One region of the Pseudoalteromonas sp. SR44-8 genome, then DNA from elsewhere that is predicted to be linked to it. Evidence: riboswitches for the same ligand, from Rfam matches in the RefSeq annotation. Region 1 holds a riboswitch; the other holds the start of a gene.
What was found. Region 1 has a riboswitch for lysine ahead of lysC (lysine-sensitive aspartokinase 3). Riboswitches for the same ligand answer to the same signal wherever they lie in the genome.
Positions count from the first base shown of each region.

Region 1 (5,331 bases):
ATGTACTGAGCAAACCAATAACGCATGCCACTTGCAGCCTCATTTAATTGATTACCACGGCGCCACAACCACCCTACAGTGATAAAGTAAAATAAGCCCATAAGCGGTAATTGATACTGAGTCAGTACCATGATCACTAAACCAAATAACCAATCAAAATTGAAAATAATCAACGATGACGCGGCTAAAACCGTTAAGCTCACTAAAAACGTCGCTTTTTTACGCTCTACTTGATGGTTTTCAACTAAAAAAGCCACTGGAATTTCAGTTGATGAAATAGTCGATGTGAGTGATGCAATCGACATAAGTACAAAAAACAGTAAACCAACCAATAAGCCAATTTCGCCCATAGTATTAAATAACTGCGGTAGAATTGCGAAAATTAGTTGCCCTTCTCCCACTAATTTTCCATCACTAAATACTTGCACGCCATTGTGCTGCGCCACGTAAATTGCAGGAATAATTAATAAACCTGCTAAAAAGGCAACCCCTGTATCAAGTAACGCTACCGACGCGGTTAACCGCGGCAAATTAGCATCAGGCTGCAAGTACGAGCCATAAATCATCATACAACCGACACCCAGTGACAGTGAAAAGAACGCCTGCCCCATTGCCGCAATAATTAAACCTGGGTCGAGTATTTGGCTAAAGTCTGGCACTAAATACGCAGCAAAGCCTTCACTTGCGCCATCAAGCGTGGCTATATAAGCAATTAGCACAACGAGTAACACCAATAGCATCGGCATTAACCGTCGCGACCATGTTTCTATGCCAGATTTAACACCTTTGAGAATAATACTCGCAGTGAGGATCAGCATCAGTGGTGTAAATACAAAATTACGCGCCATCGAATCCGTGTGTAAAAACGTACTGACGGTGGTAAATCCAAAAAAGCTAGCAATGGGTTCAAGGGCATAAGCAAGCATCCAACCTGCAACAATTGAGTAAAAGCTCAGCATCACAATCGCACCGGCTAAACCTAAATAACCAGCAGCAGCGCCTACTTGCGGTGCTTGCTCTTGCCATGCTTGTCTAAGTGCTTTAACCGGATTAGCTTGCGCTTTATGGCCTAAATACAACTCAGTGTATAAAGCTGGCAAGGCTAAAAAAAAGATAACTATAAAATAGACTAGTAAAAACGCGCCGCCGCCATGATTTGCCGCTTGCGTGGGAAATCCCCAAATATTACCTAATCCAACTGCAGCGCCAGAAGCTGCTAAAACAAAGCCAAGGCGGCTTTGAAAACCATCACGCAATTGTGCCATACATCTACAAATCTGTTATTATTTTTCATTATTGTGAATTAAACCATATTTAACTCTCACAGAGTAATAAATTTGCCTTGGCTTAATTAACCAGCGCACAACCGCACAAAATATAAACATGTTTGTTCTTTTATCACTTTAATTGTGGATTTTATGCCTGCGTTATTTTTTCAACAGCAACTCGTTATCACCAAACACAGCGTGCAGCCGTTTAATGCGAAAACTATTTTATTATTTGATGCCCAGCAGTTAAATGTCGATAAATTCGATTTAAACGCACTATTAAGCCCATTTGAACTGACGGTGATCACCCGTAGAAAAAGTTACAAAGCCAAGCAAGAATATTTAGCCACTCGGCTACTGCTTAAGTATTTAGTAAAACAAACGATGCCACAATTTCGTGAGCTAGCAAATAACCATATTAGCTCTGAATTTGACCAGCAAAGCAGTAAATTACTGCTACATATAACGGACAGTGACACTGTATTGCGTAGTTGTTTATCCCACTCTAATGGTTTTGTGGGTGCTGCATTAAATGTAGAACGAATTGAATTTGGTTTTGATATTGAAAAAATAAACCTGAAGCGTCCATTTGCAAAGCTCGCTAAGCATTTTTATCATCTTGATGAGGTAAATTTAATAACGCAAGATCAGCAAAGTGCAGAACGATTTTTTAGAATATGGACCTTAAAAGAAGCACTTGCCAAAGCCACCAGCCAACCAATTGCAAAATTACTCAGCCCCAATGTATTTACTGAACTTGAGCGAGCAAATTTAACAGCGCTGAGTTGTCAATATCATGAGTTTGATATCAGTGTGGTAAGTGACAAGAGCACTGACTGGCAGTGCTCTGTGGTAAATTCTACCGCCAAATTACGCGGCGTTTTGAACTTCTAATAAACGGCTGTGGATCGCTTGCACAACAAAGTCTGACTCGCTCTGCTCCACTAAAAAGCACAGGTTATGTTTACTTGCGCCATGACAAATTAAGCGAATATTAAAATCGCTTAATACATTCATTAAGTTAATTTCTTGCTGACGTAATTGAATTTGTGAACCAATTAATGCCACTAAGGTTAAGTTGTTCTCAACCGACACGTGGCAAAACTCCGCTAACTTATCAAGGCATTCTTGATCAAGCTCAGGACGCGAGGCATTTGGCGCATTATCTAAAGTAATTGCAACACTTATCTCAGAGGTAGTTACCAAATCAACCGAGATATTAAACTCACTTAAAATTGTAAACACGTGAGCTAAAAAGCCACTAGCCAAAAGCATTTCGGGGCTTTTTAAGGTTAACAATATTTGATTTTTACGCTGCGTGACAGCACGAATTCCGGGGATTTGTGATTTCTCACGTTCGATCCAGGTACCACCACGTTCAGGCTCACGGCTAGAACCAACAAACACACTAATATGGCTGCGGCTCGCAGGTAAGATAGTTGCCGGATGTAATACTTTCGCCCCAAAGGTAGCCATTTCGGCCGCTTCATCAAAACTTAAACGCGCAATCGGCGTAGCCTTAGCACATAAGCGCGGATCAGTGCTAAAAATGCCCACGACATCAGTCCAAATGTGCACGCTCTTAGCGTTTATAGCTTCGGCCAGTAATGCCGCACTGTAATCTGAACCACCACGACCAAGTGTGGTAGTTTGACCATGTGCGTCGCTGCCTATAAAGCCTTGAGTTACAATAACCTGTTCAGCTAATAACGGAATTAAATGCTCTTTTGCGGCCATTGCTGTTGCAGCTACATCTGGGGTTGCTTTAGAAAACTGGCTGTCGGTTTTTAATACCTGTCGCACATCAAAACGCACCGCATTTAAGCCATTTAAACGCAGTACCTGAGTAAATAAATAGGATGATAAACGCTCACCAAAGCTCAATAACTCATCATGTTGTTGCTTTGATTTTAGTGGCTCACTGGCAAGTGACTTAAAAGCTTTAATGGTTTCATCAAAGCCATGAGCTAAATCAGCATCCAATGACAGCTCATTTAAAATAGCTTCTTGAATAGCAATAACGCCAGCAATGTTCTCATTGCGCTCATCTGCTGATAAATCTTTTTTACATAAGGTCACAAGGTGATTAGTCACTCCTGCGCTGGCACTGACGGCCACTACTCGTACGTTGTTATCGGCTACAATAATTTCACTGCAACGGCTCATCGCTTCAAAGTTAGCCACACTGGTGCCACCGAACTTTGCGACTACGTAGTCTGATTTTTGATTTTGTGCTGACTGTTGCAAGTTAGTTGCAGCTAATTGGGTATTCATGTCGTCTCCTTTTGTGGCATTCATACCACGATAAAACAAGAAGAACTTGGCAAGGGGGTGCTCGATAAGAAAAGTCCACTGCCAGAAGCTCTCCACCTAATTGGTGACAGTTTTGAGGATTCAGCCCCATAAACCGAAAAACCACTGTGACGTCCAGTTGCTTTCCTCGGCGAGTACTTCCCTCCTTAATGATTACAGGCATACGTCGCCTAACATTAAGTACCTAAGTACCGCACCTCTTCTGAATGTTAGATTAATTACGTAAATTATTAGCAATTAAATAACAAAACCCGCTATTAAGCGGGCTTTGAAAGTTATCGTTTAGACGTCTAGCTGTCAAGTTGTTTTAAATAATAAAAGCAATTAAATAAAACTACCTGCTAAATACGATCCCATATAACCAATTGTATAAGCGATTAATAAATACACCGACATACGTAAATAACTCATGAAGGTAAGCGCTTTTACTTTACTCATAGCGATAATACCGGCAGCCGAGCCAATAATAAGCATGGACCCACCCACTCCAGTTGCATACGTAAACGACAACCATTGTTGTGGACTCATCACTATTTCAGCTTTAAGTAACGCAGCCGTTAGTGGTACGTTGTCAACCGCAGCTGATAATATACCCATTAAATAATTAGCGTATTGTGCTGGCATTAACTCGTAAAGATGAGTGAACTTACTGAGCATACCGACTTCTTTCAGAGCGCCTACAAGTAATAATACGCCAACGAAGAACAGTAAGGTGTCGTATTCTATTTCGCGAATATAATCGATGATTTTTTTATTCACATCTTTTTTGCGCATTAAAAATTGCGCTACTAAAAACATCAACGACAAACCAAATAAGAAAGTTAACAAAGGCGGCACATGATAAAGCACGCTTAACGTTAATGTCCCGACAATCGTTGATAAGAAAATCACTGCAATAGTGATATCTGTTTTCTCAATGCGACGGTCCTCTTGTTTGGTAAACTCAACTTGGCCGTTGAGTCCAAATGACAGCATAATGGCCAATAGCGCCACGCTAAATAACGCAGGCACAACCAACAATAGCAAGTGACCAATGGTAACTTTGTCATCAAGGAAAATCATCAAGGTAGTAACATCACCGGTAATTAACGACACTCCGCCCGAGTTCACACTAAAGATGATAAGCGTAGCGTATTTAATTAGCTTTTTCGGATCGAGTTTTAACGACATCACCACCGCAAGGGAAATTAATGTGGCTGTGATATTGTCTGAAATCGACGAAAATAAGAAGGAGAACCCGCCAATCAAAAACATCAGTTTGCGTTCGCTAATAGCACTGGGCATTATCTTATGCACAATATTTTGGATAAAACCTTTGGAGTTCAAATAGGCTACAAAGGTCATTGCAGCCATTAAAAACAACCAGAGTGTGGCAATCTCTAAAATATTGTGGTCAAGTTGATGTTGTACGTTTTCGGGGCTTTGCCCGTGAAGCGGCGAGATAAATAAGATAATCCAGCATAAAGTACCAAAGAAAAGCGTGGTTTTGGCCTTGTTTACATGGATAATATCCTCTATAACGATGAGCACGAATGCTAGCGTTATCAGGGTTAGGATAATTGCAGTTACCATGGTGTTTGAACAACCTTTATAAAAATGTAAAAATTGTATGTTATGAGCCGCAGGACGACACGGCGCGCAGTCTAGCACCAAAGAATGTGTAAAACTATTGTCAATTTGCTTTTCTACGACTAATCGCTGAGGCCTAACAAGCCGGCTTTACAAGATAAATTAGGATTTTTGGAGTTTT
Region 1 is NZ_JACJDS010000010.1:5,648-10,978, reverse strand. It holds gene H5183_RS06540 (sodium-dependent transporter) at 1-1,265, opposite strand, end outside; gene H5183_RS06535 (4'-phosphopantetheinyl transferase superfamily protein) at 1,419-2,162, shown strand; gene lysC (lysine-sensitive aspartokinase 3) at 2,139-3,542, opposite strand; lysine riboswitch at 3,620-3,791, opposite strand; gene nhaD (sodium:proton antiporter NhaD) at 3,906-5,153, opposite strand.

Region 2 (5,331 bases), on a different contig from region 1:
CAAGGTAATCATTTAAATCACAGCCGTAGCGCTTCATTACTTTTGGCTGATAGGGGGCATCAACGAATACCTGCTTATGATTTAGGTAACTTAAAATACTATTAGCATCATCAAGGGCCGCAGTTAAATCGATTTTTTCTTGGCTGCCGAGTTCGACCGTAAAAGCTTCAACTTGAACATTAAATTCACGCCCTTGTTGAGCTAATGCCTCGGTTAATTGCCACCATGGGCAAAAACTTGCTTCATCCATTGCTCCTGCAAAATCATTAGGGATGATTAATACATGAGGAATATTAAAGTAGTTGGCACTGGCCTTGGCATAATCTGGGCAATATAAATGCTGACTCGAAATGGGGCCTGTGTGTAAGTCGAGCACGATATCAGCTTGGTGTGCCAACTTTTGCAAGTTAAGTGCAATGCGTTTGCCTGTAGTTAGGCGATAAGCTGGACCGCTTAGTTGTTGGTCTACTTCATCAATCAGTGCGGCTTTAAACTCACTTTTTAAGGTTTGCTCATCGGCATCACTATATTGCTCAGTAAATTGGCTCGCGAGCTTACTATTGCAGTGATACATGCGGTTCCAGTTGGTGCCGGTGATTGGATCAAAACGACCAAGGGTGAATTCGCCCGATTTTTGATTGCAACCAATTGGGTTCGCGTAAGGCACCAGGGTGATATCGCCTTTGAGTTCAAGATGCTTAAGCTGCTCAAGTAATTGGTAAATAACCGCATTGCCTTGTACTTCTGCACCGTGCATATTAGCTTGCACATACACACTTGGCCCAGTGCCATCGCCTTTTAAACGATAGACAGGAATTGTGAGCGGTAGGCCGTTGGCAACTTCACCAACTACTATGTTTTCTTGGCTTATAGCTTTAGTCGTACTCATCTCAATTACCTTAAGTAGTAGCTGGCATCTTCAGCTGTGCGAATACAGTTAAGCTCGCCATTTTGTAATGTGTATTCAGCGGCTAGCTCATGACATAAAAAATACGGCATACTTTCGGTAAAGCCGTACGCGCCACATTGGCTAAACACCAGCCAGTCTTGCTCATTTAAATCACTAGGTAATTGGTGTTCACCTAAGCAATCAAGTGCTGTACATAATGGCCCATATAAGCTCATAGTTTGGTATGCAGCAGTTGAGTCTCGTAATAATCGTGCCGGGAAATCTTGGCTGGTGACTGCAGGGCGCAATAAATGATTAATACCGCCGCTTAAGATCACTTGTTGTTGGGCATAGTTAAGTTTTCGCTCAACGACAGGTGTTGCGTAATGACCGCATTCGCCCACAGCATAACGGCCAAGCTCCATCCAGAGTTCTTGTACGCCTGCGGCATTCTTAATGTCAGCTAATGCATCAATGAGCGCATCCCAACTTAAGGTTGGTGCATCAAGAGTGTAAGGAATACCTAAACCACCGCCTAAGTCGAGTACTTTTAAGTGAATACCTAAGTCGTTGGCAAGCTTTGTTAGCGGTGCAATCATTTGTGACCAAAGTTCAGCTAGCTTGTCGCTGCTGAGCATGTTGCCCCATTGAAAAATATGCAGGCCATCAAAGCTAAGCGCTGGGTAGTCGCTAGTATTTAGCGCTTGCCATTCATCGCAACCTAAACCAAATGGAGTAAGGCTATCGCCACCAAGTGGGTTTTTTTCCCCTTCAGGCCAGCGTAATTGCACTCGCAGTAATACCTGTAACTGACAGTTTTGTAAGCTTGCTTGCTCGTTAAGCCAGCGTACTTGATTAAGGCTTTCGGCAACAAAGGTACGTACGCCGCGCGCAATAAAGTGTTTAATTTGTTTTGGGCTTTTGGCAGGCCCTGTATTGAGCACGCGCTCGCTGTTAATACCTTGTGCCAGAACTTGCTCAAGTTCGCCTTTACTTGCTACATCAAAGTTAAAACCCACGTTATCTAAGCTTTGAATGACTTTAGATAATGGATTAGCTTTTACGGCATACCACAGTTTTACCTCAGTTTGCGCCACTAATCGCGTTAAGTGTGCGTTTAATGTATCAAGGTCGTAAATAAAAAATGGTGTATCAAGCGTAGTTGATAGCTCATCAATGGCGGTTTTAACTGGCGTGCTCAAAAAGCTCATTAACGTAAAACCTCTTCAAGCAGCAATGATGCATCACTTTGTTCATCACGGTATTTTACAATTAATGCACACGACATACTTAATCCTTGCTCGCGGGCCCAAGTATTAGAAGCTGGACGAGAGCCTGGAATAACAATCGCGTATTCAGGAATAGGCTCGCCTTTAGCCAGCTGGCGCTCATTAACACAGTCATAAACTGGAATAGTTGCTGATAAGCGTACACCTGGTGCGAGCACCGCGCCTTTTTTCACTACTACGCCTTCAACAATCACGCAACCTGCACCGATGAATGCATCGTCTTCTACCACCACCGGGCTTGCACCAATAGGTTCAAGTACACCGCCTAGTTGTACTGCAGCGCTTAAATGTACATTTTTACCTACTTGCGCACACGACCCCACTAACGCGTGGCTATCAACCATAGTGCCTTCATCGATAAACGCACCAATGTTTACATATGCTGGTGGCATAATAATCGTGCCCTTAGCAACGTGTGCGCCACGGCGAACGCTTGAGCCACCAGGTACTATACGCACTCCAGCATCGGCTGCAAAACCTTGTGGTGCTAAATTGTGTTTATCAACAAAGCCACCTGGAAATTCGGTATTAGTGCCATTTTTAAACGCTTCTAAAATACCTTGTTTTACTGCAACGTTAGCATGCCATTGGCCGTTGTCGTCTTGTGTTGCTGCGCGCACTGCGCCCGATTCTAAATTATTTAGTAGTTCTAACCAGCTCATTATAAAAACCTGTATTTAATGCCAAGATAAAATGGTGTTGTTTGCGTTGTTAATACAATCAGTTTGCGTTAACTCAAGATGCGTCAAAGGTGGACGTAAGTACGGGCTGTTAATTCGCCCTTGTAAATGCATCAATACTTTGACGGGGATAGGGTTTGCGACAGCAAACAAGCTTTGAATGGCTTGTGACCAGTCGGCAAATAAATTGGGGTGTTGACCGCTGAGACTTCGTTTTACAAACTCATGGGTTTGCACAGGCCATGCATTAGCAGCCACAGAGACTAAACCTTTTGCGCCAGCCTGGGCAAAGTAAGGCATCAGTGCATCGTCACCGCTAAAAATAGCTAAATTAGGTGCGACTTTTCTAAAACCTTCAAATTTAGCAATGTCGCCACTGGCTTCTTTGAGTGCCCACAAGTTTTTATGGTCTTTCAAGTTGCTAATTACGGCCGATGGAATATCAACAGCACTGCGTCCTGGTACGTTATAAAGCATGCAAGGATGTTTACTGGTATTAAGTAAGCTTTCAAACCAATGTGTTTGGCCTACCACGCCGGGCTTAGCGTATAGGGGAGTGCCCAGTAAATAGCTATGAATGGGTAACTGATTACAGTATTCAACCCAGGCAATTTGTTGCTTTAGGTTTATACCGCCTACTGCAACCATCAGTGGTACTGTTGGCGTTAATTGGCACACATGTTCAACAATCGCTTGTTGCTCTTTGAGTGTTAGTGCGAGGCCTTCGCCGGTGCTACCAAGTAATAAAATACCATTGTTAGCCACTTGCTGCTGTGCAACTAACTGATCAAGAGTGGCATAGTCGACTTCACCAGCGTCAGTAAATGGCGTGACGAGTGCCGTCCACAAAGGGTAGTCATTTAAATTGAAGTTATTGATCATCTCTCACGAACTTATAAGTGATTCGAGGAGTTAATAAGCTTTTATGATTGGAGCCACATTAACGTCGTTCGAACTAATAATTCGAAGAGCGAATGGGCTTAATATAATAGGGCGCTATGGCCTTATTACGCTAAGACCAGAAGCTCTCCACCAAATATTTTAACAGCCAAGCTGTTATTGGTGACAGTCGCTGGGATTCAACCCAGTCGCCCGAAGTAAAACTTCACAAAAAGTGTTACTTCTCGGCGTTAATTCCCCTCACGTATGATCACTGGAGTGTGTGCTCCTCACATACGTTACCTGAATAACGCACCTCTTCTAGCCCATGGTGCAAGTTTTATCGTTTAAAACTCACACCTTTAATAGGGGTAATACGGAAGATTAAAGCATTTTAGCCGTCTAGGTGTCAAGGCTGGATATTTTTAAGTTTATTTTTAGCTGCAATGTGCTCCTGACATTTTTTTACAACGTAAATAGCGTTACAGTAAGCGTAATAACAAGCAGTGGTAGTGAGTAATGGAAAAATTTCAAGATATATATCAACGAGCGGCACAGCGAAAAGGTAGCGAAGTAATGTTACAGCACTTACTTGTTGCCCCTCAAAATGCAAAGCAATTAACTGCTTTACCTGATGATGCATGGCTTGAAGAGTTTACCCGCAAAATTTTTCAAAGTGGTTTTTATTGGTCAGTGATCAACAATAAATGGCCAGGTTTTCGGGAAGTATTTTGGGATTTTAGTGTGGCTAAATTATTAATGATGCCGCCAGATATGCTTGAGCAAAAAGCCACCGATGAGCGAATCGTTCGTAACTTTAAAAAAGTGCAAACGATCCCAGAAAATGCGTATATGATCCATGAAGTGGCAAGTGAACATGGCAGTTTTAGTCAGTTTATTGCAGATTGGCCGAGCGACGATATTATTGGTTTGTGGGGGTATTTAAAAAAGCATGGGGCGCGTTTAGGTGGTAACACCGGCCCTTATGCATTGCGAACCTTAGGGAAAGACACTTTTTTATTCTCGCGTGATGTAGAAAGTTATCTCCGTGCTCATAAGATAATTGATGGCGGTTTACAAACTAAAAAGTCACTTACCAGCGCTCAACATTTTTTTAATGAATTGCAGCAACAAAGCGGATTAAGCCTTCAAGAGCTCAGTTTGTTAGTTGCATACAGCGTGGGCGATAATCGCGTTGGCATACAAACAACCCAAGCCTAAGGAATACTATGAAATTAGTTGCTCGTTACACCCAGATTGCTGATGATTTTGCTGTGGCTGATCAGCCAAGTGCTGTTATTGCTCCAAACTTACTGCTGTGGAACGATACGTTAGCTAGGCAGCTTAATATTGAGGTTGCCACATCAGAACGTGCGGTAATTTTTTCTGGTAATCTTAATAACAGCGATGTTGCTGCTGTGGCATTAGGTTACTCAGGGCATCAATTTGGACATTTTTCACCGCGTTTAGGTGATGGGCGAGCACATTTATTAGGGGCTGTCACTGATCAGCAGCAACAGCTTTGGGACATTCAACTCAAAGGTTCTGGTGCTACGCCATTTTCACGTGGAGGTGATGGCCGTTGCGCAATCGG
Region 2 is NZ_JACJDS010000042.1:31,022-36,352, forward strand. It holds gene H5183_RS17985 (succinylglutamate desuccinylase/aspartoacylase family protein) at 1-889, opposite strand, end outside; gene H5183_RS17990 (PLP-dependent decarboxylase) at 895-2,100, opposite strand; gene H5183_RS17995 (2,3,4,5-tetrahydropyridine-2,6-dicarboxylate N-succinyltransferase) at 2,100-2,840, opposite strand; gene dapA (4-hydroxy-tetrahydrodipicolinate synthase) at 2,856-3,740, opposite strand; lysine riboswitch at 3,873-4,066, opposite strand; gene H5183_RS18005 (DNA-3-methyladenine glycosylase I) at 4,257-4,958, shown strand; gene H5183_RS18010 (YdiU family protein) at 4,967-5,331, shown strand, end outside.
Region 2: another riboswitch for lysine. It lies ahead of dapA (4-hydroxy-tetrahydrodipicolinate synthase); the one in region 1 lies ahead of lysC (lysine-sensitive aspartokinase 3).